DNA from 3 places in the Pseudomonas sp. Leaf127 genome. Region 1 is predicted to be linked to each of the others. Evidence: riboswitches for the same ligand, from Rfam matches in the RefSeq annotation. Region 1 holds a riboswitch; each other region holds the start of a gene.
The links. Region 1 has a riboswitch for cobalamin ahead of ASF84_RS10150 (TonB-dependent receptor). Riboswitches for the same ligand answer to the same signal wherever they lie in the genome.

Region 2: it holds a riboswitch for cobalamin, as region 1 does, so the genes downstream of both, ASF84_RS14875 (CbtB domain-containing protein) here and ASF84_RS10150 (TonB-dependent receptor) in region 1, are expected to answer to the same signal.
Region 3: it holds a riboswitch for cobalamin, as region 1 does, so the genes downstream of both, ASF84_RS08435 (ABC transporter substrate-binding protein) here and ASF84_RS10150 (TonB-dependent receptor) in region 1, are expected to answer to the same signal.

What each region holds. Positions count from the first base shown of each region.
Region 1 is NZ_LMOA01000012.1:498,421-508,116, reverse strand. Features, by position in the region: gene ASF84_RS10165 (Nramp family divalent metal transporter) at 1-477, shown strand, start outside; gene ASF84_RS10160 (hypothetical protein) at 955-2,265, shown strand; gene ASF84_RS10155 (OmpA/MotB family protein) at 2,272-2,949, shown strand; cobalamin riboswitch at 3,027-3,231, shown strand; gene ASF84_RS10150 (TonB-dependent receptor) at 3,358-5,481, shown strand; gene ASF84_RS10145 (ABC transporter ATP-binding protein) at 5,529-6,299, shown strand; gene ASF84_RS10140 (ABC transporter substrate-binding protein) at 6,296-7,261, shown strand; gene ASF84_RS10135 (FecCD family ABC transporter permease) at 7,270-8,280, shown strand; gene ASF84_RS10130 (AEC family transporter) at 8,378-9,277, shown strand; gene ASF84_RS10125 (metal ABC transporter permease) at 9,288-9,696, opposite strand, start outside.
Region 2 is NZ_LMOA01000021.1:338,814-348,509, reverse strand. Features, by position in the region: gene ASF84_RS14905 (fatty acid cis/trans isomerase) at 1-2,096, shown strand, start outside; gene ASF84_RS14900 (acyltransferase family protein) at 2,272-3,294, shown strand; gene nfuA (Fe-S biogenesis protein NfuA) at 3,364-3,957, shown strand; gene cobM (precorrin-4 C(11)-methyltransferase) at 4,383-5,132, opposite strand; gene ASF84_RS14885 (cobalamin biosynthesis protein) at 5,181-5,606, opposite strand; gene ASF84_RS14880 (CbtA family protein) at 5,590-6,291, opposite strand; gene ASF84_RS14875 (CbtB domain-containing protein) at 6,301-6,486, opposite strand; cobalamin riboswitch at 6,585-6,802, opposite strand; cobalamin riboswitch at 6,859-7,063, shown strand; gene cobW (cobalamin biosynthesis protein CobW) at 7,158-8,222, shown strand; gene cobN (cobaltochelatase subunit CobN) at 8,226-9,696, shown strand, end outside.
Region 3 is NZ_LMOA01000012.1:129,455-139,150, forward strand. Features, by position in the region: gene ASF84_RS08410 (AraC family transcriptional regulator) at 241-1,254, shown strand; gene ASF84_RS08415 (zinc-dependent alcohol dehydrogenase family protein) at 1,265-2,278, opposite strand; gene ASF84_RS08420 (LysR family transcriptional regulator) at 2,454-3,371, shown strand; gene ASF84_RS08425 (ABC transporter ATP-binding protein) at 3,413-4,204, opposite strand; gene ASF84_RS08430 (FecCD family ABC transporter permease) at 4,201-5,223, opposite strand; gene ASF84_RS08435 (ABC transporter substrate-binding protein) at 5,220-6,233, opposite strand; cobalamin riboswitch at 6,390-6,724, opposite strand; gene ASF84_RS08440 (FadR/GntR family transcriptional regulator) at 6,743-7,459, opposite strand; gene ASF84_RS08445 (FadR/GntR family transcriptional regulator) at 7,576-8,310, shown strand; gene ASF84_RS08450 (oligogalacturonate-specific porin KdgM family protein) at 8,926-9,660, opposite strand.

The DNA.
Region 1 (9,696 bases):
CGCACCCTCGGCGACCTGGGCCAGGCGCTGGAGCTGTTTTTCGGTGCGGCAGGCTGGTACATCTTCTTCGTCGGCGTGTTCGCCACCCTGTTTGCCAGCATTGCCGGCAAGACCACGGCATTCCCGATGCTGATCACCGATGCGTTCCAGCACATCCGGCCCGAGCGCCGCGAGAAGTACGGCAAGGAATTCCACAAGGACCCGATGCACAAGTGGTTCATGCTGTTCATCCTGGTGACGCCCATTGTCTGGTCGCTGCCGGGTATGCCGGACTTCGTGACCCTGACCCTGGGCGTGAATGCCTTGAACATCGTCGGCCTGCCGATCATTTCGCTGGGCCTGCTGATCATGTCCAACCAGAAGTCGCTGCTGAGCAAGGAGTACCGCAATAACGGGTTCGAGAACATCGCCCTGGCCTTCGCCACTGGACTGGCCATCTGGGTCGCGTTCCAGTTGGGGATCGAGATGCTGGGTTAAGGCGGGCCAAAAGCCGGTGAACAAGTGGGCCACCTGTACGACACACAAGGCTCGTGCCGGCTTGAAAGGCTGGCAAGCGCGCTCCCTGGGCCCATGTTTGCTGCGCGAAAGCGCGCCCCTGTGCTTGCCGCGAGGCAAGGCAGGCGCCGCGAAGTCTGGTCATTCCAGATGAGTGGCGAGTAACGCAGTCTGGACTTGAAAAGGGAGTGACCCTTTTCTGCGTCCTCCGCCTGGCCTGGCGAGATTGGGCCCAGCAACGCGGCTCGTGCTGAAACGGCAACAGACCCTAAAGATCCTGCCCCTGCGTCCGATAGCGTCAGGTTAGCCCTTGGATTTCGCGCTGGCCGCTTGGGCCGGTTGCGCCTTCAAGGGGCCTCCCTCCTCCATCCTCTGCCATGCAGACAATCGCCATCGAGCACAGGAGCGCCGGGTCATGGGACGATTCACCCTTATCAACAACACGCCTGAGGTGGCCGCATGAGCGGGTCGTTCATCCACTTTCTGGTGCCGTCGCTGGACAGCGCGCTGGAACTGACATTTTTCACCCTGATCGTGGGCGGCATGCTGGCCTCGCTGATCTGCGCCGAACGCTATGGCCGTACCGCCACCTGGGAGCGCAACTGGCAAGGCGGTACGCACAAGGGCGCACTGGATCTGGAGCACGGCTCGATCAGTGAGCTGAGCCATGCGCTGGCGTCGCTGCCCGAGCGCATTGTCAGCAACATGCCAGGGCTGCTGCTGATTTTCGGCCTGCTGGGCACCTTTCTGGGCCTGGGCATGGCGCTGGACAAGGCCTCGGGCGTGCTGCAAGGCAGTGCTGAATCCCTGGATGCCATGAGTGATTCGCTGGCGCAACTGACCGGCATGATGAAAGACCTGGGGTCGAAGTTCAAAACCTCGACCTGGGGCATCATCGCCTTCATCGTACTCAAGCTCTGGGAGTCTTCGCGCTGGTCAGCCGAAAGCCGGCGCAGCGACTGGTGCGTGCGGCAGATGAAGCAGGCCATGGACCAGGGCCGCAAGGAACTGCGCGCCTACAGCGACGTGCGTGACCGTCAGGCCCGCGAAGCGCTGGAACAGGTGGGCGAGCGGCTGGTGCAGTCCATCAACGCGCAATCGCAGCTGCTGGCCGCCGAATTCAAGGGACTCAAGCTGTTGAACATGCAGATGGCCAAACAGGCCCAGGGCCAGCACGAAGCGCTGGTCGAGCAGTTCACCGCCCTGAGCAACCAGATCGGCGAAGGCAATCATTGCCTGGCCAGCCTGGACCGCCACGCCGCGACCGCAGGCGAGCACCTTGAGCAGCTCAAGACCCTGGCCGGGCAAGAGAACCCGCAGGCGCAGGAGCAGCATCAATTGCTGATTGATCACCTGACAACGCTGGCCACCCTCACCGAAGAAAGCAACCTGTCGCTGGACAGCCTTGATCACCGCGCCGAGCGCGCCACCGCGCAACTGGATGAGCTGCAGAACCTGGAACGGCAACTGGCACAACAGGCCCAGGGGCATCACGGGATTCTGATCAAGCAATTGATGACCCTCAGCACCCAGGCCGGCGATGGCAATCGCTCGCTGGCCAGCCTCGATGAGCGCAGCGAACAGAGCGTGCATCACTGGAGCGTGGCGGCGGCGCAGTTACAGGCCTCGGTCGACGGCATTGCCGGTGACCTGCAGCAAGCCACCGGGACGATCACCACCGCGGTGGGCGGGCTGGCCAGCGAGGTCGAGGGTCTGACCGCCCAGGCCCGCGATGCCAGCGAGCCCGCTGACGCTCCCGAGCCGGTGTAACAGGCGATGAAAGAAAAGCCCAATGAATGGGTGTCCATCTCGGACCTGATGGCCGGCGTCATGGCGGTGATCATGCTGATGCTGGTGGTGTCGGTGTTGCAGAACAAGGCCGGCGAAGCCGCTGCCAAGGCCGAGCAGCAGATGCAGGAACTGGCGCGCAGCCAGGGCAATGCCGCACAACAGGCGCGCTTGCAGAGTCTGCTGACCGAGATGCAGGCGGACCTGGAGCGTACCGGTGAGGCGCAACTGGTCGAGATCGACATCGCCAACCGGCGCCTGACCCTGCCCGATGATGCCTTCGCCCGTGGCAGCGCCTGCATCACCCCGGCCACACGCGCCGTGCTGGGCAAGTTGAGTGTGCGGGTGGCGACCTTCATGACCGAGTCGGCGCAGGCACAGGTGCTGGTCGAAGGCCACACCGACAACCTGGCAGTCAATCGTCCGGTGACTGACTTTGCCCGCTACTGCACGGTGTACGACGACAACTACACCTTGTCGGCGGCCCGCGCCCGCGAGGCGCGCAAGCTGCTGATTCAGGCACTCGATGCGCAACAGGCCTTGCGCGTGGGGGTGGCCGGCTACGGTGACTCGCGCCCCAAACCCGGGATCGACCCGGCCAGTGCCTTGAACCGGCGGGTGGAGATCCAGCTGGTGGTCGGCCGCCAGGTGACCGCCGAGTTGTAACCCTGACGGGGCCTGGGCCGTGCGATCGCGCATGGCCTGTGGCATCTGTATTTGACGCCGCCGTTCATCGGTGGTCTTATCCCGCCCCAGTTTCAGGTGTCTCATGCCGCCGTGCATGAGGTGAAACGGGAAGCCGGTGCGTCACCTTGGTGATCAGTCCGGCGCTGCCCCCGCAACGGTAAGCGAGCGACCCCTTCGACACACCACTGTGCCCTGGCATGGGAAGGTGAAGGGATCGTGATCCTCGCAAGCCCGGAGACCGGCCTGAAACCTCAGTGTGGTGCCTCACCACACGCGTTGGCAATCCCGCGGTGGGCGGGCGCAGGCCGGTATCCGTGCGCCTGCGCGTGCGGTCCCCTATGCGTTATTCCCTCCGGGTTCATTCTTTCCTGATCGAGTTGGAATAGCATGTCCCGCTTCTACCCTTTGCACCTGAGCCTGTTGCCCTTGCTGGGCTTTTCCGGCACAGCCCTGGCCGACCCTGGCCCCCTGAACCTGCCGGCCACCTCGGTCAGCGACGTCGCCGCACACGTCCGGCCAGACCTGAACACGCCCATGGCCACCGGTTCACGGCTTGAACTGACGCCCTTGCAGACCCCGGCCAGTCTCAGCCGTCTCGACAGCAAGATGATCGAGCAGCGCAACAACCAGAGCGTGCAGGAAGCAGTCAGCCGCGCGCCGGGCATTTCCAGCATCGTCGCGCCCGGCAACGGCAATACCGCGCTGTCGGCGCGGGGGTTTACCGGACACACGTCGGTGATGACGCTGTTCGACGGCGTACGGTTTTACACCGGGTTCGGCACCCAGACCTTTCCGGTCGACCCCTGGATGGTCGAGCACATCGATGTGCTCAACGGTCCGGCCTCCGTGCTGTACGGCGAAGGCGCCACCGGTGCAACGATCAATGTGATGTCGAAAAAACCGTTCGACGGGCCGATCCGCAATCGCCTGCGCGTCGGCTATGGCTCGTACGATCGCCAGCAGGCCGCCCTGGACAGCGGCGGCTCGCTGAGCGAGCGCCTGAGCTACCGCCTGACCCTCAACCAGCAGCAAAGCAACGGCTGGGTCGCTCACGGTGATTCGCGCAGCGAGGCCTTGAGCGCTGCCCTGCGCTGGCAGGCCAGCGATGACCTGAGTGTCACCCTTGCTCATGAGCGCGGCGACAGCGAGCCGGTGACCTGGTTCGGCACACCGCTGATCGACGGCCATTACCGTGACAACCTGCGTGACAAGAACCACAACATCCGCAATGCCGTGCAGCGCTACAGCGACGAATGGACCCGTCTCAACACCGACTGGCAGATCAGCGATGCGCTCAGCGCCAGCAACCAGGTGTACTGGATCAAGAGCCGCCGCCACTGGCGCAATGCCGAGGTCTATGACTGGCGCGCCAGCCAGGGCCAGTTGCTGCGTGGCGAGTACCTGGAGATCAAGCACGACCAGGAGCAGATCGGCGACCGCCAGACCTTTACGTTGCAGCATTCATTGCTGGGACTGGACAGCCGCACGGTGGTCGGCGCCGAGTACAACAAGATCCGCTTTGCGGTCGGTAACAATTCGCCGTACACGGATGTCGGCGGCGACTACATCGACCCGTGGCAACCGGCCGCCAGCGACTTCCAGAGCCAGTCGCCGTACCGGCCGCTGGCCGATACGCAGACCCGCACCTTGGCCCTGTTTGCCGAAAACCGCCTGCAACTGTCCGAGCGCTGGTCGCTGGTGACCGGCGTGCGCCGTGACCAGAACCAGCTTGAGCGCAACGACAAGCGCACCGACACCCGTAGCGACCGCCGCCTGACCGGCGGCAACTGGCGCGCCGGGCTGGTGTTCGCGGTCACCGATCAACTGTCGTTGTATGGCCAGTACTCGACCAGCGAAGACGGGGTCAGCAACCTGATCACCCTCAGCCCCAGCCAGCAACAGATGGACTTGACCGAGGCCAGGCAGACCGAGCTGGGCTTGAAGCAGGCGTTCCGGGACGGCCGTGGTGAGTGGACCCTGGCGGCGTACCACATCGTCAAGAACAAGGTGCTGACCTTCGACCCGGTCAGCCGCCTCAGCCAGCAGGCCGGCCAGCAGTCGTCCGATGGCCTGGAAGCCAGCCTCGACCTGCAACTGGGGTACGGCTGGCAGGTGGCGGCCAACGCCTCGGTGGTGCGCGCCAAATACGATGATTTCGACGAAAACGTCGATGGCATCAGCGTGTCACGCGCCGGCAATCGGCCGACTGACGTGCCCCGGCGCACGGCCAACCTGTGGCTGAACAAGGCCCTGACCGAGGAACTGGACGCCGGCGTGGGCCTGCGTTATGTCGATGCGCGTTATGCCAATACTGCCAATACCGCCCAAGTGCCGGGCTACACCGTGGTGGACGCCAACCTTGACTGGCAGGTGCTGCCCGAGGTGAGTCTGGGGCTGCAACTGTATAACCTGCTGGACCGGCGCTATGCGGTGACGGCGCAGAACAGCGCCCGGCAATGGCTGATGGGCCAGCCGCGCTCGCTGTTCGTCACCGCTGACTACCGTTTCTGATGCACATGGCGCAGGCACTGAGCCTGCGCCCTCGACAAGGAGTGTTTATGCCCCGTCTGAGCCTTGAAGGGCTGGCATGGGAGGCCGGGCGGGCGTTCCGGCTGGCCGACATCGACCTGCAGGTCGGTGCGCAGGAATTCGTCGGCCTGATCGGTCCCAATGGCAGCGGCAAGAGCAGCCTGCTGCACTGTGCCTGGCGCTTGCATCAACCCACCGCCGGCCAGGTGCGGCTCGATGGCCAGGACCTGTGGCAGCAGTCGGCCCGCTGGAGCGCGCGGCGCATGGCCGTGGTGCAGCAGGAGTTCCCCCAGGACTTCGGCCTGCGGGTGCTGGATGTCGTGCACCTGGGCCGGGCGCCGCACAAGGGTCTGTTCGAAGGGCACAGCGCGGCGGACCTGGCGCTGGTCGAGCAGGCCCTGCAGCGCACCGGCCTGCATGAGTATGGCGTGCGCCTGTTCGCCAGCCTGTCGGGCGGTGAGAAGCAACGCGTGCTGCTGGCCCGCGCCCTGGTGCAGCAACCCGAGCTGTTGATTCTCGACGAGCCGACCAATCATCTGGACCCGCGCTATCAACTGCAATTGCTGCAATTGCTGCGGCGCCTGAAACTCGCCACCCTGGCCAGCTTTCATGACCTGAACCTGGCCGCGGCGTTCTGCGACCGCCTGTATGTGCTGTGCGACGGTCGCTTGATCGCCAGCGGCACGCCCACCGAGGTGCTGACCGCCGAACTGTTGCTTGATGTATTCGGCGTGCAGGCCCTGGTCGACACCCACCCGCGGGCCCCTCATCCACGCATTACCTGGATAACCCACGCATGATCCGTCCCCTTTTCCTGTACCTGGCGCTGGCCTGTGCGGCTGTCGCCGAGGCCAGCGACTACCCACTGACCGTGCGCAGTTGCGAGCGCGACGTGACCTTCACCCAGGCGCCGCAACGTGCTGTCAGCCATGACCTGAACATGACCGACATGCTGCTGGCGCTGGGCCTGCGCGAACGCATGGTCGGCTTTACCGGCATCAGCGGCTGGAAAACCCTCGACCCCGCGCTGCGGGCCCAACTGGCCGGCCTGCCGGAAATCGCCCCCCGCCACCCGTCGGTGGAAAACCTGCTGGCGGTCGGCGCCGACCTGTACGTGGCCGGCTGGAACTACGGCATGCGCGTCGGTGGCCCGGTGACCCCACAGACCCTGGCGCCGTTGGGCATTGCGGTGTACGAATTGAGCGAATCGTGTTCGTTCGTCATGGGACAGCATGAGGCACGCTTTGCCGACCTGTACAACGACCTGCGCAACCTGGGCCGGATCTTTTCCGTCGAGGCCCGCGCCCAGGTGCTGATCGATCAGACCCGGCAGCGGGTGCAGCGCGTGCAGGCAGCCTTGGGCGACAACCCGGTGCGTCCCCGGGTGTTTCTGTATGACAGTGGCGAGGATCGAGCACTGACCTCGGGCCGGCTGGGCATGCCCCAGGCGCTGATCCAGGGCGCCGGCGGGCATAACGTGATGGACGATGTCAGCGGCAGCTGGGTCTCGGTCAACTGGGAAAGCGTGGTGGAGCGTAACCCCGAGGTCATGGTGATCGTCGATTACGGCCCGACGTCCTGGCAGGCCAAGCGTGACTTTCTGCTGCAGCACCCGGCCCTGCAAAGCGTCGATGCCATCCGCCATCAGCGCTTTGTGGTGCTGAGCTATATCCAGGCCACGCCGTCGCTGCACAACGCGCAGGCCTTGGAAATCCTCGCCCAGGCGCTGCATCCGGAACGGTTTGCCGAGGCCGCGCGGTGAAAGGCCGGGTGAGTCGTCGCGGCTACGGCGCCTTGGTCTTATTGCTGCTGGTGTTGCTGGTGCTCTCATGCCTGCTGGCGCTGGGCTTTGGGCCGGCGCACCTGTCGCCGATGCAGGTGGGCGGCATCGTGCTGCAACAGCTGGGTTTTGCCATCGACGGTCCCTGGAGCCGGGGTCAGGAGCAGATCGTCTGGCTGATCCGCGCACCCCGGGTGCTGCTGGGCGCGCTGGTGGGGGCCGGGCTGGCGATGGTCGGCACGGCCTTGCAGGCGGTGACCCGCAACCCGCTGGCCGACCCGCATTTATTGGGGGTCAGTGCCGGGGCGGCGCTGGGTGCGGTGCTGGTGGTGATGCACCTGGGCGCGTTCGCCGGCGCCTTGAGCCTGCCACTGGCGGCGTTCGTCGGAGCGCTGGGCAGCATGCTGCTGGTGCTCAGCCTGGCCAGCCGGCAGGGGCGGCTGGAAAGCGACCGGCTGCTGCTGGCCGGCGTGGCGGTGTCGTTTGTGCTGATGGCCGTGGTCAACCTGCTGCTGTATATCGGCGATCCGCATGCGGCCGGCTCGGTGATGTTCTGGATGCTCGGCGGCCTGGGCCTGGCGCGCTGGGACATGCTTGGCCTGCCGGCGCTGTGTGTACTGGCGGGCCTGATCGCCCTGCTCGCCCTGGCCCGCCCGCTCAATGCCCTGATGAGCGGCGAACACACCGCCGTCAGCCTGGGCTTTGACACGCGTCGGGTGCGCTGGCAAGTGTTTATCAGCACCTCGCTGCTGACCGGGGTGCTGGTGTCGTTGTCCGGGGCCATTGGTTTTGTCGGGCTGATGCTGCCGCACATGGCGCGCTACCTAGTCGGCGCCGAGCACCGACGGCTGATCCCGGTCAGCGCCCTGCTCGGCGCGCTGTTTCTGGTCTGGGTCGATGTGGCAGCACGTACCCTGATCGCGCCGCAGGACCTGCCGATCGGTATTGCCACAGCCGCATTGGGCGGGGTGTTTTTCGTGCTGCTGTTGCGCAGGCGCTGAATCCGGGCGGTGGACAGCTCTGGATCAAGGCGGCACAGTGTGCGGCGCTGTGCACACAGCCCCCAGACTGCCCCCGATGACCCGAATGGAAGCCCCCATGGAGTTCGAGATTCTCACCCGCGTCCTGTTTCAGATCGGCATTGCCGGCCTGGGTTATGTCGCCGGTCGCCAGTTGCAGATCAAGGCCCAGGACCTGGCCACGCTGCTGATCTATGTCATTTCTCCGGTGGCGATTTTCCAGGCCATCTACCTGTCGCCGGCCGACTGGTCGTACCTGACCTATTCGCTGGGCACCTACCTGGTGGCCTCCAGCGCCGGGGTGCTGGCACTGTTCAGTGCCCGGCTGTTCTGGAAGGACGCCCGCGCCAACCTGCTGGGCTTTGCCGGCGGCACCGGCAACACCGGCTATTTCGCCTTGCCGATTCTGTTCGCGCTGTTTGCCCCACCGCAGATCGCCATCGGCATTTTCATCATCATTGGCTGCGCGCTGTATGAATTCACCGTGGGCTACTTCATCGTCGCCCGCGGGGTGATGACCGCCCGTCAATGCCTGCTGCGCATCGCCCGCCTGCCGATCCTGTATGCCGCTGCACTGGCCATGGGCCTGAAAACCTTCGGGATCACGATCAGCCCGATCCTGATCAGCGGCATGGACACTTTCAAGGGCGCCTACAGCGTGCTGGGCATGATGGCCATCGGCATCACGCTGTCGAGCTTTCGCAAGCTGGAAATCGACTGGAAGTTCATGGCCTTTGCCCTGGGCTGGAAGCACCTGGCCTACCCGCTGTTCGGCGGGCTGGTGTGCTACCTGTTGCTCGACCTGCCGACCACCACCCTGGCGGTGGTGGCGCTGATGCTGTCCACGCCCATGGCCAGCAACACCGTACTGATTGCCAATAACCTGGGCGTGCACCCGGAAAAGGCCGCGATGGCGGTGATGGCCAGTACCCTGATGGCGCTGGTGTCAGTGCCGCTGGCGGTGACCCTGATCACTTGATCGGGCCCTTTCAGGTCGCCCTGGCGCTGCGTGCCTGCTGCACGGTGGTACGGATGAACGCGCCGATGAACAGCATCGTGTACAACAGCACGATGGTCGGCGCCGGGGCGCTGTCGATGAAAAACGCCAAGTACACCCCCAGAAACGCCGCTGCGACGGCAATCGCCATGGCCATCAGCAACATGGCCTTGAAGGTACGGGTCAGCAGCAGGGCAATGGCCCCCGGGGCGATCAACAGGGAAATCGCCAGGATGATGCCGGCGGCCTTGAGCGCACCGACGATGGTCAGCGAGATCAGGCTGAGCAGCCCGTAGTGCAACAGCCGCACCCGCAGCCCGACCGCCCGGGCATGGGCCGGATCGAAGGCGTGCAGCAGCAGGTCCTTCCATTTCAGGCCAATGATTAACAGTGTCAGTGCC
Region 2 (9,696 bases), on a different contig from region 1:
CGGTCTACCAGGGCGAACGCTCCCAGGCTGTTGACCCGACGCGCTTGTTCTACGACGCCAATGGCGTATCGGCCTGGCAACGCAAGGGCTTCTATTCGGTGCTTGAACCACGTGGCGGCCAGGCCGCCTTGATGACCCGTATGCTGGAGCTGGGCCAGCAGGCACCGTTGCCGCCCAACAGCAAGCTGCCCGACAGCATTGCGCTGGGCATCAACCGCGAAAACGTCTGCCCGTTGCCCGAAGAATTCAACGCCTACGCCGCTGCACACGCCACCCAGGGCATGCCGCTGGCCGTGACCGGGCTGAGCGAGGCCGAGTATCAGACCCTGCAACGCTGGATGGCAGCCGGGGCGCCGGTGGACCAGCAGCCGCTGCAGCCCAACGCTGCCGAAGCTTCGCAGATCGCCACATGGGAAGCGCAGTTGAACCTGCCCGGTGCCCGCCAGGCGCTGGTCGGGCGCTGGCTTTATGAGCATCTGTTTCTGGCGCATATCTACTTCGAGGGCGGCGAGCCTGGGCACTTCTTCCAGTGGGTGCGCTCGCGCACGCCCAGCGGCCAGCCGGTCGACATCATTGCCACCCGCCGCCCCAACGATGATCCGGGTCGTCGCGAGTTCTACTACCGCCTGGTGCCGGTACAGGGCGTGATCGTGCACAAGACCCACATCACCTACCCGGTGGGGCCGAAAAAACTGCAACGGGTACGCGAGCTGTTCTACGCCAATGACTGGCAAGCCCAGGCCGTGCCCGGCTATGGCCCCGGGCACCGCGCCAACCCGTTCCTGACCTTCGAGGCCATCCCGGCCAAGGCGCGCTACCAGTTCATGCTTGATAACGCCGAGTACTTCGTGCGCAGCTTCATTCGCGGCCCGGTGTGCCGCGGGCAGATTGCGACCGATGTGATTCGCGACCAGTTCTGGGTGCTGTTCCAGGACCCGTCCAGCGACTTGTACCTGTCCGATGCCCGTTATCAGGGCCAGGCCACGCCGTTGCTGGCCATGCCGGGACAGAACGACAATGTCGGCAGCATCCTGAGCCTGTGGCTGTCGTACCGCGACCGGCGCAATGCCTATGAAGACCTGCGCCGCGACCACTACGCCAAGGCCCCGACACCGGACTGGCCGAGCCTGTGGGCCGGCAACGACAATGCCTGGCTGACCGTCTTTCGCCATTACGACAGCGCCACAGTAAACAAGGGCCTGATCGGCGATGTACCGCAATCGATGTGGCTGTTCGATTACCCGCTGCTGGAGCGCACCTACTATCAACTGGTGGTCAACTTCGATGTGTACGGCAACGTGGCTCATCAGGCGCAGACCCGGCTGTATTTCGACCTGATCCGCAACGGCGCGGAGATCAACTTCCTGCGCCTGATGCCGGCCGAGCGCCGCGAGGACCTGCTCGATGGTCTTTACGAAAACGCCGGCAAGATCAAGCTGTGGCTGGACTACCAGCGCATCGACGACGACACCGCCAGCAGCCTCGGACTCGATAAAAAGCGGCCGATGCGCGATTTTGCCGAACAATTGCTGCGCCACGCAGGGGCGCTCAATGCCGCGCCTGACCCGATCAATCGCTGCTACCTGGCCGCTGGTGGTCAATGCTCGCGGCCGGGCCTGTCGCCCGCCCTGGCCGACGCCGAGCAACGCCTCAGCCGTCTGGCGGCGCTGCCGGCAGCCCGGCTCAAGGTCATTGACCAATTGCCGGAAGCCACGATGCTGCGCATCGAAGACAGCAGCGGGCGGCGTGAGGTCTACAGCCTGTTGCGCAACCGGGCGCACAGCAACGTGGCGTTTCTGTTGGGCGAGTCGTACCGCTACCAGTCACGGCTCGACACGCTGACAATCTACCCGGGCGTACTGAGCAGCTACCCGAACTTCATGTTCAATGTGCCGGCCGCCGAGGTGGCAGCGTTCGTCGACGCCATGCAGCAGGCCAGCGACCCGCAGGCCTTTGAAAAAATCGTCGAGCGTTGGGGCATCCGTCGCACTCATCCGCAGTTCTGGACCTGGTTTCATGACCTCAATCGCTACATCAAGGAGCAGGATCCGCGTGAGGCGGGTGTGCTGGACATGAACCGCTACGAGAACCTCTGACAAAGGGCTTTCAGGCTGCAGACCGCACCGGATGTGGCCTGCAGCCATTATCTGTCATCGTGATCAAGCCCCTTTCTGCCGATCTTTTGCGCGTTATTACGGTCTGTTTCTCTGCGTGTTCCCCCGGTTCGGGTGTGGACGACCAGTGAAAGACACGTAAAAAAGAGGTTCAGGAATGCTGATTTCGGTTCAGGCCCTGCGGGCATTTGCAGCATGGGTAGTGGTGTGCCATCACTTCATGCAGATCTTTTTCGACTTCAAGGCCAGCGGGCCGATTGGTGAGTTTTTTGTTTCCAAGGGCGCCGTGGGCGTCGACATCTTCTTCGTCATCAGTGGCCTGGTGATCTACCTGTCCACCTGCGAGCGCGACATCCCCGCCTCGCGCTTCATTGCCTATCGATTGTTTCGTATCGTGCCGGCGTACTGGCTGTACACCCTGGCCATGGGCCTGCTGTTGCTGTGGGCCGCGCCGTGGCTGCCGCACCAGGTGATCGGCTGGCAGAATTTCCTGCTGTCGCTGGCGTTCATTCCCTCGGAAAACCCCGGCGGCTATGGCCTGTATCCCACACTCAACGTGGGCTGGACGCTCAATTACGAGATGCTGTTCTATGTCTTGTTCTCGCTGGTGTTTCTGTTCGAGCGCCGGCACCGGGTGCTGATCATTGCCAGCGCGCTGTTCGTGGTCACCGAGGTGCTGGCGGGCACGGGGCTGATCAGCCGTTTTTACGGCAATGACATCATTTATGAATTCCTGCTCGGCATTGCCATTGCCATGATCTACCAGCGCGGCTGGATCCGGCAGGCGGTGTGGCTGCCCCTGGCCGGTATCGTGGCGGCGCTGATGCTGATCCAGCATCTGGACAACAGCCAACGGTTGCTCAACTGGGGCCTGCCCAGCGCCTTGATCGTGCTGTGCTGCATTTCGCTGGAGCCGCTGTTTCGCGGCAGCAAGCTGCTCAAGGTGCTGGGGGATTGTTCGTATTCGGTGTACCTGCTGCATGTGCTGGTGCTCTATGGCGGCCTGCTGGTGGCGCAACGCTACGGGCTCGACCCGTATCTGGTGTTTGCCTTCTGTGTACCGGTGATCGCCATTGGTGCCTGGATCAGTTACGAGTGGATCGAGAAGGGGTTGTACGTGCGCATGAAGGGCTGGCTGGACGCGCGCAGGGCCGCGCGCCGCTCGGTTGCGCTATCCTGACAAAAATACTGGGTTTTGTGCGGCGCCACCGATTGGCGTAAACTGCCAGCACGTCTGCGAGGAAATTTCATGACCGCTATCACCATTACCGATGCTGCCCACGACTACCTGGCCGATCTGCTGGAAAAGCAGAACACCCCAGGCATCGGCATCCGGGTATTCATTACCCAGCCCGGCACCCAATACGCTGAAACCTGCATTGCCTACTGCAAGCCGGGCGAAGAAAAGCCCGAAGACAAGGCCATCGGCCTGGCGCGCTTCACCGCCTGGATCGACGGCTTCAGCGAGGCCTTCCTGGACGATGCCGTGGTCGACTACGCCACCGACCGCATGGGCGGCCAGTTGACCATCAAGGCCCCCAATGCCAAGGTGCCGACCGTCAATGCCGACAGCCCGATCAACGAGCGCATCAACTACTACCTGCAAACCGAGATCAATCCGGGACTTGCCAGCCATGGCGGCCAGGTCAGCCTGATCGACGTGGTCGAGGAGGGCGAGCAGAGCATCGCCGTCCTGCAGTTCGGCGGCGGCTGCCAGGGCTGCGGCCAGGCCGACGTGACGCTCAAGGAAGGCATCGAGCGCACCCTGCTCGAGCGCATCCCCGAGCTGCACGGCGTGCGTGACGTAACCGACCATACCCAGAAAGAAAACGCCTACTACTGATCAACTCGCGCACTCCCTGGTCGCGCTCTGCCGGAATGCCGGACCACCGCGACCGGCTGCGCAGCAGTCGTAAAGTTGTGGTGTTTTCGAGATTTTTGCGAGCGCTGCGCACTCGGTCGCGGGCAAGCGCGCTCCTACCCGCGACCGGCTGCGCAGCAGTCGTAAAGTTGTGGTGTTTTCGAGATTTCTGCGAGCGCTGCGCACTCGGTCGCCGGCAAGCGGGCTCCTACCTGCGACCGGCTGCGCAGCAGTCGTAAATTTGTGGTGTTTCCGAGATTTCTGCGAGCGCTGCGCACTCGGTCGCGGTGGTCCGGCATTCCGGCAAGCGCGCTCCTACCCGTGACCGGCTGCGCAGCAGTCGTAAATTTGTGGTGTTTTCGAGATTTTTGCGAGCGCTGCGCACTCGGTCGCCGGCAAGCGGGCTCCTACACTGGCCTGTACAAATGCGCATGCCCCGCCCGATACAGCGATGACTCGGCAAACGTGTCCGTTGCCAGTACCCGCCCGACCAGAATCAGCGCCGTGCGCCTGAAGCCCTTGGCCTTTACCTTGTCTTCGATGTCGGCCAGCGTGCCCAGCACCCAGTCCTGGTCCGGCCAGCTGGCGCGGTGCACCACGGCAATCGGGCAGTCGGTCCCGTAATGTGGCAACAGCTCGGCCACGATCGCCCCGATATGCTTGATCCCCAGATGAATGGCCATGGTCGTGCCATGCCGTGCCAGGTCACCCAAGGCTTCACCGGCCGGCATGGGGCTGCTGTCGGCAAAGCGGGTCAGGATCACGCTCTGGGCCACGTCCGGCAGGGTCAGCTCGCTTTCCAGCAGGGCCGCGCAAGCGGCCGTGGCGGTGACACCGGGAACGATCTGAAACGCAATATCCAGTTCGCGCAGGCAGCGAATCTGCTCGCCGATCGCCCCGTACAGGCTCGGGTCGCCGGAATGCACCCGGGCCACATCCTGGCCTTGTGCATGAGCCGATTTCATCAAGGCGATGATCTGTTCCAGGTGTAACTCGGCGCTGTTGACCACTTGATGGGCGCTATGGCCCTCCAGCACGGCCAGGGGGACCAGCGAGCCGGCATAGATAATGACCGGGCACGTGCGAATCAGGCGCTGGCCCTTGACGGTGATCAGCTCGGGATCGCCGGGGCCGGCACCGATGAAATAAACAGTCAATGAACACTCCAGAGACGTGCAAGAAATAAGGTCGCAATAAAGCCGGTATTATCTGCCTGTAACAGGGCTGCTGGCCAAGGCCAATGTGGCCTGATCGTTTTTCCGGTAGGTGATGCGCAACCAGGCAGGCTTGCCGCTCAACTGGCTGGCCAGTGCCAGCGCCGTGCTTTCGGCCACGCCACGACAGCCGGTGCGCTCGAAGGCCAGCGCCGAGTGGTGAGTCAACTGGCCTTCATAGGCCTGGAGCTGTGCTGCACTGAAAAACACCAGCGGCAGGCCGAGTTGTTCGGCAGCCTGCCACAAGCCCGGCTCGTCGCACTTGCTGTCGATGGAAGCCAGCGCACTGACCGCCCCGATACCCAGGCCATGGTCATGCAGGCTCTGTGTGATCAGCGCCAGCAGCACCTCGGCCGGGCAGCTGTGTCGGCAGCCCAGGCCCAGGGCCAGCCACGGCCGGTCAGTACTGACCGGCATGCCGGCTGCGGCGGAACAGCCAGGCGCTGATGGCCCCCAGGGCGGCCCAGAACAGTGCATTGGTCACCAACGACGCAACGATGAACTGCGACGCCAGCGCCTCGGGTGCCAGGCTCGCATGCTGTTCCGGTTGAGGTGCGCCGATCACATGCGGCACCACCAGCACGGCCACCCCCAGCAGTTTGAGCAAGGTGCCGCGGCCGAACACGATCAGCGCCAGGCCCGCAGCCGTGGCGGCGGCGGTGGAAATCCACCAGTTCTGGCGCAGGCCCAGTTCGGCCGCTGCCGTCCCCGGCAATTCCGGAGGCAGCCCCAGGGTAGGCGCCAGGACAAACACCGCAAACCCGGCCAGTCCCCAGAACAGGCCCTGCAGCGTGCTGCCCGGCGCACGCAGGGTGTAGAGCCCGGCCAGCATCAGGGCAAAGCCCACGGCCACCACCAGATTGCCACCGGTGGTCGACAGCAAGCGCTGCCAGCCATCGGCCGGTGCCCAGGCCTCGTCGTCGTGCGCATGCACATGGGCGGCAGCGCCCGGCGCGTGGGTGTGTTCCTGGGTGGCCGGTGCCTGCTCGAAGGTTTCCGCTTCAAGAATCAGTGGCGTCAGCCACAGGCTCTGCACCAGGGTCAGCAGCAGGGCGGCCAGCAGGCCGCTGAAACCTGCGGTCTGCACAATTCGCTTGAACATGGTCAGGCCTCAATGGCAAGGAAAGGCGGCGCTGTGCCGGGTGTCGTGGGCGGCATTGTGCACCGCGTCGATGTGCGAGAAGCCGGCGAAATACACCAGGCTGCAACCGAGCAATACCGCGCCGATGGCGGCCGTCAGGCGCTGGCTGAGGGTGGTGGGAGTGGCGGCGGGGTGGCTGCTGCTGATGATCGACATACGGCTTGCCTCTTGTTTTCAAAAGGGCAGGCAGGCGCATGGACGCGGGGCGACGAACATCGGCCCGTATCGACTGCGCCCGCCCACCGCGGGGTTGTCAGAGAAATAGATAGCGGGCCGGTCTCCGGGCTGGCGAGGGACGTTCAGGACGTCATGCAAGGATCGCCTTCCCATGCCGTGGCACAGTGGATAGACCCTTCGCTCGCTTACCGTTGCGGGGGCAGCACCGGACTTTGTGTCAGCCCATTGGCAGGCGGACGACAGCACCGGTTTCCCGTTTCACCCTGTGAAGGGCACCCGTAACAAGGTGTGTAGCAGAGCATGAGCCATGCATGACGTCAATCTTGACATTGACCCTTGCCCAGCCACTGCGTAGCCTTGCCGGTCTGAGGTTCCTTGTGCAAATGGCGCAAGGCTAAGACGGGAATACGGTCGAGCCGTAGCTGCCCCCGCAACTGTAAACGGTCCTGTTCGTCGCACAGCCACTGCCCTGGGCGGGAAGGCGCGGCGAACGGCCTGGCCAGCAGGCCATGGCCACGCCGCCAGCCAGGAGACCTGCCTCAACCGAATTCTCACTACAACCGGGCGGGGTGATCCGGTGGCGATTCGCACTGTGCGCCCGGCGCGCGGCTGTCGTCCTGTTTGCCCGCCGCATGACCAAAGGGCATCCGATGAAAACGCAGTCCAAGCTTCCCGTCACCATCGTCACCGGCTTTCTGGGCTCGGGCAAAACCACCTTGCTGCGCCACATGCTTGATAACGCCGAAGGCCGGCGCATCGCGGTGATCGTCAACGAGTTCGGCGAGCTGGGCATCGACGGTGAAATCCTCAAGCAATGCACCATCGGCTGTACCGAAGAAGAAGCCAATGGCCGCATTTTCGAACTGGCCAACGGCTGCCTGTGCTGCACCGTGCAGGAAGAGTTCTTCCCGGTGATGCGCGAGCTGGTCGAGCGCCGTGGCGAACTGGACCACATTCTGATCGAAACCAGCGGCCTGGCCTTGCCCAAGCCGCTGGTGCAGGCCTTCCAGTGGCCGGAAATCCGCACCGCCTGCACCGTTGATGCCGTGATCACCGTGGTCGACAGCCCGGCAGTCAAGGCCGGCACCTTCGCCGCCTACCCGGACCAGGTCGACGCGCAGCGCAAGCTGGACCCCAACCTGGACCACGAATCGCCGCTGCACGAGCTGTTCGCCGACCAACTGGCCAGCGCCGACCTGGTGATCCTCAACAAGGCCGACATGATCGACGCCGAGGGCCTGGCCGCCGTGCGCGCCGAAGTCGCCGAAGAGCTGCCGCCGGCGGTCAAGGTGATCGAGGCCAGTAACGGCCGCTTGCCACTGAGCGTGCTGCTGGGGGTCGGCGCCGAGTCCGAGCGGCACATCGACGGGCGCAAGACCCATCATGACCATCACGAAGGTGATGACCACGACGACCACGATCACGACGCTTTCGACTCGATCTCGATCAAGCTGCCCGAGGCTGAAGAAGCGCGCCTGCTCGCGGCCCTGACGCAACTGGTGGTCGAGCACGGCATCCTGCGGGTCAAGGGCTTCGTGGCCATCCCCGGCAAGCCGATGCGCCTGTTGGTGCAAGGCGTCGGCACCCGCTTCGACAAGCATTTCGACCGCGCTTGGCGCGCAGATGAAGAGCGCGCCACGCACCTGGTGCTGATCGGCCAGGAACTGGATGCGGCGGTGCTTGAAGCGCGCTTGCACGCGGCATTGGCCGGTTAAGCCATGCACCTGCTGAGAACCCAGCCCGGTGGTTTCGTAACGGACGACAGCATTGCCGACCTGGGGCAAACCCCCGCCGACCTGGTGATTCTCTGCAGCGGCGACTCCAGCCTGGCCTTGCTGGCCGAGGCTGCGCAGCAATTGCCGGACGACTACCCGAGCCTGCGCCTGGCCAACCCGATGCAGGTGCAGAATCACGCCTCGGTCGACCTGTATGTCGAAGAAGTGCTGCAGCATGCGCGGGTCATCCTGCTCTCGCTGCACGGCGGCATCGGCTACTGGCGCTACGGCGTGCAGCGCCTGCTGGAGCTGGCGGCGCGTGGTGTGCAGGTGATCCTGGTGCCGGGCTGCGATCGCCCGGACCCGGAATTATCCGATTTCAGCACGGTGCCGGCCGCCGAGGGCGAGCGGCTCTGGCAGTTTTTACGCCAGGGCGGGCTGGACAATGCCCTGAACCTGTTCAACTGCATGGCCAGCCAGTGGCTGGGGCGCGACTACGCCTGGCAAGAGCCCCAGGCCCTGCCACGTGCCGTCATCTACCATCCGCACAAGACCCGGGCGCAACTGGCCGATTGGCAAACCGACTGGGCCGCCGACGCACCGGTAGCGGCCTTGATCTTCTACCGCTCGCACTTGCAGGCGGCCAACACTTCGTTCATCGACGTGTTCTGCCAGCGCTTGCAGGCCCAGGGCCTCAACCCGCTGCCGATCGCCGTGGCCAGCCTCAAGGAAGCCGGCTGTCTGACGGCCGTCGAAGACTGGCTGGACGAGGCCGATGCCGCGTTGATTCTCAACACCACAGGCTTTGCCCAGTCGAGCCCGGAAACGCCGCACTTGCGGCCGTTCCGGCGCGATGTCCCGGTGATCCAGGCCATCTGCGCCCAGGACAACGAGCCGGCCTGGCAGGCCAGCGACCTGGGCCTGGGTGCCCGTGACCTGGCCATGCACATCGCCTTGCCGGAGCTGGACGGGCGCATCATCAGCCGGCCGATCAGCTTCAAGGACCTGGCCTGGCACAGCGAGCGCAGCCAGTCGGACGTGGTCTGCTACCGCGCCCAGCCCGAGCGCATGGACTTCGTCGCGCACCTGGCGCGCAACTGGATCGAGCTGGCGCGGCGCAACAATGCCGACAAGCGCATCGCCCTGATCCTGGCCAACTACCCCACCCGCGACGGCCGTATCGGCAATGGGGTGGGGCTGGACACGCCAGCGGCGGCGCTGAATATCCTGCGCGCCATGCAACAGCAAGGCTATCCGGTCGAGGGGCTGCCCGACAGCGGCACCGCGCTGATCCAGCAATTGCTGGGCGGGGTGACCAACGACCTGGACAGCCTCGATCTGCGGCCGTGCCAGCAAAGCCTGGCACTGCAAGACTACCTGACGGCGTTTGCCACCTTGCCAGAGGCCAATCGTGAGGCGGTGATCCAGCGCTGGGGGGCGCCTGAAGCCGACCCGATGTTTCGTGGCGGGCGCA
Region 3 (9,696 bases), 370 kb from region 1:
GCCATGCCTTGAGGCAAGGACTGCTCTGTTCCGGGGCATTGCGCGGTGGCGGCGACGAGTGGGTCAACGCCGGTTCAAGGCATTGGCGCCCGCACTATCCGGATAGTGCGCGATTGCTATCCGCAAAGTGCGGGTTTGTTTGCGCGGGGGCGGCGTGGCCTGGCGCTTGCATCGAGGTCAGGCAGATGCGCCGCAGAGCGCACACCTGATAACCGCGAAACAGCCTTGATGACGAGTGCCATGATCAATTCCAAGCCTGAATCTCACCTGCGTGATATCCATGCCGACCATTTCGACCTGGCCGGTGCCTGCTCCTGGATGTCGCATATCTGCGGCCCTCACCAGCTCAAGGCCAGCAGCCCGGGGCGCATCCAGTTTCGCCACAGCGCCAACGTGCTCAAGTCGATGTCCACCACGCTGGGCATTGTCGAGTACGGCACCGATGTCACCGTGGGCATCGCCGATCTCGACAGCTTCAACAGCTACAGCGTCAGCCTGCCGCTGTGCGGCGAGCAGGAGCTGAACAAGGGCGGTGAACGCTTGCGCTCCGACGCCGAGCACGGGGTGATCATTGCCCCCAACGAAACCCAGGAGCTGAGCATCGCCGGCGACTGCCGCAAGTTGCAGGTGGTGATCAGCCGGGTGGCGATGAACCAGACCCTGGAAGACTTGCTCCAGCGCCCGATCGGCGAGCCCTTGCGCTTCGCCGCCGGCATGGACGCGGTCAACGGGGCCGCAGCTTCCTGGTGGCGCATGGCCCGGCACTTTATCGAGGAGATGGAACGCGGCGAGCTGTACGACCACCTGCTGTTCAGTCGCGACCTGGAAAACGCTCTGGTCAAGGGCCTGATCCTGGCCCAGCCCAATAACTATTCCGACGCCTTGCGTGACACCCTCGGGGTGCGCATGCCGCATTACCTGGTGCGCGCCAGGGACTACATTCACGCTCACGCCCGCGAAGACCTGTGTGTCGAGGACATCGAGGCCGCCAGCGGCGTATCACGCTTCAAGCTGTTCGAAGGCTTTCGCAAGTACATCGAACTCTCGCCGATGGCCTACCTGAAAAAATACCGCCTTACCGGCGTGCGCCAGGAAATCCTCGAGCGCCGGGGCACGCGCAATATCTCGGCGATTGCCATGGAGTGGGGCTTCACCCACTTGGGGCGCTTTTCCAGCGAATACCGCAAGCAGTTCGACGAAAGCCCGAGCACGACCTTGCAGCGGGCCGAAGTCCGGCGTTCGCGGTCGCATTGAGGCACGGTCGTTACTGTGCGATTTTGATGACGACCTTGCCGAAGGCACCCCTGGCCAGGTGTTCGTACGCCTCGCGTGCCTGATCGAACGGGTACACATGATCGATGATCGGACGAATCTTGTGCTCATTGAGGAATTCGTTCATTCGATCAAATGACGAGCGTGGAGCAACGGCTATGCCGCGAATCGTCGTTTGCCGGAAAATCATGGGCATCAGGTTCAAGGCGGAGGTCTGGCCTGTCAGGAAGCCGATCTGGGCAATACGCCCACCTGCCTTTGTTGCAGCAATCGATTGATTGATGCCGTCACCGCCTGCCACATCCAGCAGCAGATCCACGCCCTTGCCATCAGTGAGCTTCAGGACTTCCTCTTCCCACTCAGGGGTGGTGCGATAATTCACGCCGGCCACAGCGCCCAGTTTTTTTACCGCTTCCAGATTGGCATCACGGCTGGAGGTGACGATAACCCTGGCTCCCAGAGCGGTAGCAATCTGTGCCGCAAAAACAGAAACACCTCCAGTTCCCTGAACCAGAACTGTCTGGCCGGCTTCGATCTGACCATAGTCGACGAGCGCATACCACGCGGTCAGCGCGGCAATTGGAAGGGTCGCGGCTTCCTCATCCGACATGTTGTCGGGGGCCCGTACCGCGCTGTCTTCATGGATGATCATGTACTGCGCCAGACCACCAGGCAATGGCGAGCCAAAGCAGTAGTCGGGTTCATCCGGCCCGGGCATGCCGTCCAGCCAGCGTGAATAAAGATGTGAGTTGACCCGATCGCCAATAGCGAATCGGCTGACACCCTCACCCACGGCCACGACAGTCCCCGCCGCATCGCTGACAGGAATCAGCGGCTTGGGCACCTTGTGAGGTTCGTAGATACCGTCAACGATGGCTTTGTCCCGGAAATTGAGCGACACCGCGCCTACTTTTACCAGCAGTTCACCGGCTTGGGGTACGGGTGTTTCTGTCTCTTCCTGTACCAGATTATCCAGGCCGAAATCTTTCAACAGCCACGCTTTCATTTTCCGTCTCCAGTCGTTTTGAGGTGCAGAGCAGAAACGCTCCGTCAGGGCGCATTGTTCTGTGTTGCCGCACCGGGATAAATGCGCAGGAACCGACAGGATTGTTATGCTGGCAAGCAACAATCATCGCAGTGACAGGTTTCTTGGAGGAGAACTGATGGAGCTTCTACAGGCGATGCAGGTATTCGCCAGGCTGGCGGAACTGGAGAGCTTCACCAAAGTTGCAGAAGCCATGCAGACAGGGCGCCCGCACGTCACTCGTACCATTCAGGACCTTGAAGCTTCGCTGGGGGTTCGGCTCTTTCAGCGCACGACTCGCAAGGTAAAACTGACTGCGCAGGGCGCGCGATTTTACGAACGCGTCAAAGAAATCCTGGCGAACATCGCAGAGACGACGACCATGTTTGATCGCAATGGATCAGCATTACGTGGACGGCTTCGAATCGATATCCCCACTGCCTTTTCCCAGCACCGCTTCATGGAAAGCCTCAGGCGATTTACAGAGGCTTTTCCCGAAATCGAGCTGGCGCTGGGGGTGACCGACCGCAGGGTGGATCTCGTAGCCGAGGGCATCGACTGTGTCGTAAGAATTGGTGACCTTCCAGATTCAAGCATGGTCGCCAGAAAAATTGGCACCGTCATCATGGTGACCTGTGCGTCCCCGGTTTATCTTCGGGCCTGTGGGGCACCCAAGACCCTGCACGACCTGATGGATCACCGCTGTGTCAGCTTCCTTTCCGGTCAAAGCAACAGGCCGCTTCCCTGGCATTTCTCGGTGGACGGCGAGGATCATCCCTACACGCCCCACGGTGGCATCACTGTGAATGAGTCAAATGCCTACGTTCAATGTGGTGTTGCAGGCTTCGGTATTGTCCAGGCACCAGGAATCGCCGTTGAGACCTTCCTGGCAAATGGAGAACTGGTTGAGGTGCTCAGTTCCCATCGCCCACAGCCGCGCCTGGTGTCGGTGCTTTATCCAAGCAGAACGCATCTTGCTCCTCAGGTAGAAGCCTTTGTGGGTTGGCTGAAAGAACATTTTCCTGTGCTGCACCCTGACTGGTTCATTGCGCCATCACCTTCGATTGCAGGCTGACGGCGCAACGGCCGGATTTCGCGAACACGTTGCAAGTCGTGTTACAAGGCGCGCAAGCGCAGCAGCCGCGTGCCGTCGAGCGGGTCGGTCAGCCAGTGGCCGTGTACGCCAAAGGCACTGAGCAGGCGTTCGGGGGTCAGCACGTCGTGAGGCAGGCCCAAGGCAATCAGGCGCCCACCGTGGAGCAGGGCCAAACGGTCACATTCCAGCGCCTGGTTGAGGTCGTGCAGGGCGATCACGCAGGTGACCGGCAAGGCCTTGACCAGGCCGAGAATACTCAACTGATGCTGAATGTCGAGGTGGTTGGTGGGTTCGTCCAGCAGCAGGATCTGCGGCCGTTGCGCCAGGGCGCGGGCAATATGCGCGCGTTGGCGTTCGCCGCCGGACAGGGTCTGCCAGTGACGCTCGCGCAGGTGCAGCAGGTCGACGTCCACCAGGGCCTGGCGCACGATCTCATCGTCTTCGCCGCTCCAGGGTGCCAGCGCCGACAGCCAGGGCGTGCGACCCAGCTCCACGGCGTCGCGCACGGTGATGCTGTCGCTGGTGTCGGCCTGCTGCTCGACCACCGCCAGTTGCCGGGCCACGTCACGGCGCTTCATCTGTGCCAGCGGCTGGCCGGCCAGGTGCACGCTGCCGGCGCTGGGTGCCAGAATGCCTGACAGCAGCTTGAGCAGGGTGGATTTGCCCGAACCGTTAGGGCCGACAATGCCCAGGGTTTCGCCGGGCCGCACGCTGAGGCTGACGTCCTGCAGCAAGGCCTGGCCCTTGACGATATGGGTCAGCCCGATGCAGCCGAGCGCTGCGGTATCGAGCAAGGGAGAAAAGGCATTCATCGCGGGCTTTTTCCCCGGATCAGGATCAGGGCGAACACCGGCGCGCCGATCAGCGCGGTGATCACCCCGACCGGCAGGGTCTGGCCCTTGATCAATGTGCGCGACAGCACGTCAGCGGCAATCAGAAACAGCGCGCCGCACAAGGCGCTGACCGGCACCAGCCGGGTATGGCGCACGCCGACCAGCATGCGCACGGCATGCGGGATCACCAGACCGACAAAACCGATGGAGCCGACAATCGACACCATCACGGCGGTGATCAGCGCTGCGCAGGTGATCAGCAGTACTTGCACACGGCGTACCGCAATGCCCAGCGAGGCGGCCGAGTCGCTGCCGAACATGAACGCATCCAGCGCCCGGCGATGCCACATGCACACCAGCAGGCCGGCCAGCACCACCGGCACCGCCAGCCACACCGAATGCCAGCGCACGCCGCTGAGGTTGCCCAGCAGCCAGAACATGATCCCGCGTGCCTGCTCGGAGCTGGCCGACTTGGTGATCAGAAACGACGTCAGGGCATTGAACAGTTGTGAGCCGGCAATGCCCGCCAGAATGATATGCCCGGCCGCGCTTGAGCCTTGGGAAGAGCGGGCGAGCAGGGCGACCATGGCAAACGCGGCCATGGCGCCGGCGAATGCGCCGGCCGACAGCGAAATCGCCCCGGCACCGATGCCCAGCAGGGCGACCAGCACCGCACCGGTCGAGGCTCCGGCAGAAATACCCAGCAAATACGGCTCGGCCAGCGGGTTGCGCAGCAGCGATTGCAGCACCACCCCTGACAGCGCAAGGCCGGCACCGCAGGCGGCGGCGACGATGGCACGGGTCAGGCGGTAGTTCCAGATGATGCCTTCGTCGATGGGGTCAACCGGGAAACCGGCGCCCCATAGCTTGTTGGCCAGGATCTGCCCGACCACCTCCATGCTGATGTAGGTTTCGCCGATGGCGGCGCCGGCGATCACGGCCAGTACCAGCACAACGCTGACCCACAGGGCATGGCCCACCAACACCCAGGCTCTCATGGGGCCTTGTTGAACCGGTCAGCAGCGTCGGCCAGCTCTTCGATACCTGTGAACATGCGCAGGCTGGCCTGCATGGCGTCGGCGTCGATGATGACGATGCGGTCGTTCTTGACCGCGTCCATGTTGCGCGTCACCGGGTCCGACTTGAGGAAGGCCAGTTTGCGCGTGTAGTCGTCAGCCGGAAAGCGGCGGCGGTCCATGCGGGCGATGACCAGGATGTTCGGGTTGGCCTTGGCAATGGTTTCCCAGCCCACGGTCGGCCACTCTTCATCGGAGGCGACGATGTTGCGCAGCCCCAGGCTGTTGAGCATGAAATCCGGAATGCCTTTGCGCCCGGCCACATACGGGTCGATGTCGAGGTCGGCACTGGAGAACCAGAACACTGCCGAGACGTCTTTGGCCTTGTTGCGGTCGACGTTGGCCAGCGCCTTGGCCAGCCGCGCCTTCAGTTCGTCGACCACCTGACGGCCACGGTCCTGGACGTCGAAGATCTGTGCCAGTTGCTCGACGCTTTTATAGAGGGTGTCGATGCGAAACGGCTCCAGCCGCGTACCGTCGGCGCCGACCAGGTTGTCCTTGCCTTCACAGTCCGAAGGCAAGATGTAGGTCGGGATCTTCAGGTCATGAAACTGCTCGCGGGTGCCGACCACCCCCTGTTTGCCCACCATCCACTCCAGTTGCACGGCCACCAGCCCTGGGCGCTTGCCGATCACTGCTTCGAAACTGGGGTCGTTGTCGGCCAGGCGCTCGACCTTGTCGTTCTGGGCCTTGAAGCGCGGCAGTACGTCGTTGAACCACAGTGAAGTGCCGGCCAGGCGTTCACCCAGGCCCAGTTCATAGAGCATCTCGGTGCCGGCCTGGCCGATGGTCACCGCCTTGTCCGGGGCCTTGGCGAAGGTCAGCGGCAGGCCGCAGTTCTCGAGCGTCAGCGGATACCGGGTGGGGGCGGCAAGGCTCTGGGCGCAAAAGCCCAGGGTGACCATCAGCAGGGTCAGGCGCGGCAGCGACAGCAGGGGCGGCATGAAAGGGCGATCTCCATTTCGTACGAAAGCGGGACGCAGTGTACAGGCAGGAAATACATCGCGGTCGCGACCCGACAGGCAGGCCTCGGCAGAACACACGACAGCAAGGCGTGCGCGGATGTCCTTCCCGGACACCCCGCCGGTCAGTAAAAATTCAGGTCGGCAGGTCTCCTGACTGGCACGTCTGCGCCTTGCTCCAGCCTTCCCGGGGATGAAACCCAGTGGCGCCTATGAAGCGGCTCGATGCCTACAGTTGCGGGGGCAGTTTCGTTTGCTTTTACCTGAGCGGTGACTGCGCATCGGTGGTGCTGCGTTACAAACCGGATCGCAATGCTCATTTACTTGAGTAAACTCCGCTTGCTCGCCGCTTTGCGCCTTGCCTCACCTTCGCTCGTCGACTTCTCAGGCAAAACCAGGCGTTTCACGGCCTGCGAATTCCCTGTTAGTTCCTCTCGGAAACCGACGGCGGCGATGGTAAACCATCGACACACGAGTCGCTAACGGTTTGTGTCCAGCCGCTGCAGGCAGTTGATCAGGTGCAGGCGCATGGCCGCGCGGGCCGCGTCGCCGTCCTGATGGACGATGGCCGTGAAGATCTGCGCCTGCTCGCGGGCCTGGGCCTCGGGGTCTTCGGCATGCGCCAGCACGGGCTGGTTGCCGAACCCGGTGCCGATGCGTGGCAGGATGCTGCTGCCCAACTGGTTCATCACGTCGGTGAAAAAGCCATTGGCGGTGCACAGGGCAATATGGCGATGGAACTGGTAGTCGGCCTGTACCGTATCGACGCCTTGCCGGGCGCAATCCTGCAGATGCTGCAACGCCTGGGCGATGGCCTCCAGTTGTTCCGGGGTGCGGCGCCGGGCGGCGAGGGCGGCGGCTTCCGGCTCCAGGCTCAGGCGCAGTTCGAGCACCGCCACGGCGTCGTGGCGCGTGCCGACCGCTGGCTCGTCGGGCGTTGCGCTGCGTGCTTGTGCGGCATCGACCACGAAGGTGCCGATGCCGTGGCGGGTTTCCACCAGGCCCTCGGCCTGCAGGCGCGACATGGCTTCACGCACCACGGTACGGCTGACACCGGTTTCAAGGATGATGGCCTGCTCGGTGGGCAGTTTTTCACCGCTTTTGATCTCGCCTTCACGAATCCTGCGGGAAAACTCGGCGACCAGCTGCTGGGTCAGGTTCGAGCGACGGCCCGAGGCTGCGGATGGTTGGTCCATATCGATGGGTCAGGTCCTGTGGGGCGCTGAGTATAACCTCGTGACGCGCCGGGATGCGGGTGTGTTTGTCGTTCTGTGCGGCCTATAATCGGGTATCCGACAAGAACGAGGCTGTAATGTCCGACAACGCCGCTCCCGCGCAGAAAAACCATCGACGCCTGGCCGAAACCCTGGTCGACCGCTTTGCCCAGCGCATGCGCGACGGCGTGCTGCAGCGCGGCGAAAAGCTGCCCTCGGAAGTGCACATCATGGAAGCCGAAGGTGTCAGTCGCACCGTTGTGCGTGATGCCCTGTCGCGGCTGCAGGCTGCCGGTCTGGTCGAGACCCGGCACGGGGTCGGCACCTTCGTGCTCGACATGCCGGCGCCGGAAGGCTTCAGCGTGGGGCCGGCGACCATCGCCACCTTGTCCGATGTACTCAATCTGCTGGAGTTTCGCCTGAGCGTGGAAGTGGAAGCCGCCGGCATGGCCGCCCAGCGGCGCAGCCCCGAGGCGTTGCTGGAACTGAAGCGGGCCTTCGAGGCGCTGCTCGAAGGCCCGCAAAAATCCGGTACCACCATCAATGCCGACTTTCAGTTCCATCTGAAGATTGCCAAGGCCAGCGGCAATGCCTACCTGATCGACATCATGAAGCACTTGGGCACCAAGCTGATCCCGCGCACCCGCATGAACTCGGCCTACACCGGTCAGAGCGACCGTACCGCCTACCTCAAGGGCATCGATGCCGAACACCGGCAGATCTACGAAGCCATCGCCCAGGGCAACGTCGACGCCGCGCGTGCCGCCATGTACCTGCACCTCAACGGCAGCCGCATGCGCCTGCGCCGCACCCAGTCGCTATACGGCGACTGACCCCCCGTAGGAGCGCGCTTGCCGGAATGCCGGACCACCGCGACCGGCTGCGTTAGCAGTCGTAAATTTTCAGCGTTTCCAAAAATTTGCGAGCGCTACGCACTCGGTCGCCGGCAAGCGGGCTCCTACCGGACGGTGCCTGTCCGAATAGCCCACTCTGCCGGAATGCCGCGACCGGCTGCGCCAGCAGTCGTAAAATTTCAGCGTTTCCGAGAATTTGCGAGCGCTGCGCACTCGGTCGCCGGCAAGCGGGCTCCTACCGGACGGTGCCTGTCCCAATAGCCTGCTGGCCCGCACCTCAACGGCAGCCGCATGCGCCTGCGCCGCACCCAGTCGCTGTACGGCGACTGGGCCCCGGTAGGAGCGCGCTTGCCCGCGACCGGCTGCGTAGCAGTCGTAAAAATAGTGGCGTTTCCAAGATTTCTGCGAGCGCTACGCACTCGGTCGCCGGCAAGCGGGCTCCTACCGAACCGTGCCTGTCCGAATAGCCCACTCTGCCGGACCACCGCGACCGGCTGCGCCAGCAGTCGTAAAATTTCAGCGTTTCCGAGAATTTGCGAGCGCTGCGCACTCGGTCGCGGGCAAGCGCGCTCCTACCGGGCCGCAATCGCACGATCAGAGAAAGTTGTACTGCACCCCGACCCGCAACCGCAGCTGGCGTTCATCGTCGGTGGCGTTGACCTTGATGTCACCCACCTCGAAGAACGGTGTCCAGTTCTTGTCCCACTTGTACTTGAACGCTGCGTTCTGCTCGTAGTCGCTGGTGTCGTTGTCGTAGCGGATGTAGTCGGCATCGAAGTAGATGAACTGGTACTCGTACGCCCAGGCACTGCCCTTGGGCGCGTAGTTGAGCCACACGTCATAGCGGTTGACCGTCTGGTCGTCCGAGGCGTTGTAGGCCATGTTCTTGTTGACCTTGTCGCGGTCGAGTTTGATCGAGTCGAAGCGATAGCGGCCCGACAGGCTCAGCTCGTCGGTCAGCTTGTAGCCGACCTTCAGGCCGGTCTTGTACGCCGTCGATTTCTCGATACTTTCCAGCTGGAAGGACGGGGTGAAGGTCCACTTGCTGTCGAGCTTGTACTGGTAACTGACGGTCAGCTCATGGCCGCTGCCCACGGTGTTGTCGAATGCCACGTCCTGGCGGTCACCGGCGGTCTTGTACTTGAGCTCGCCTTCGAAGCCCCAGCCGCTTTCCAGGCGCGTGCCGAACTTGACCCGGTCCGAGTGCATGCGCGACTCCTCCGTGTACTGGTGCCGGTAGTTGACGTAACCGGTATTGCCGGCCTGAACCCAGGCACTGGTCAGCAGGGTGGTGGAAGTCAGCGCGATCAGAGAGATGATTTTTTTCATTTTTTTATTCTTGTGATTGAGTTGATTTTCAGGGTT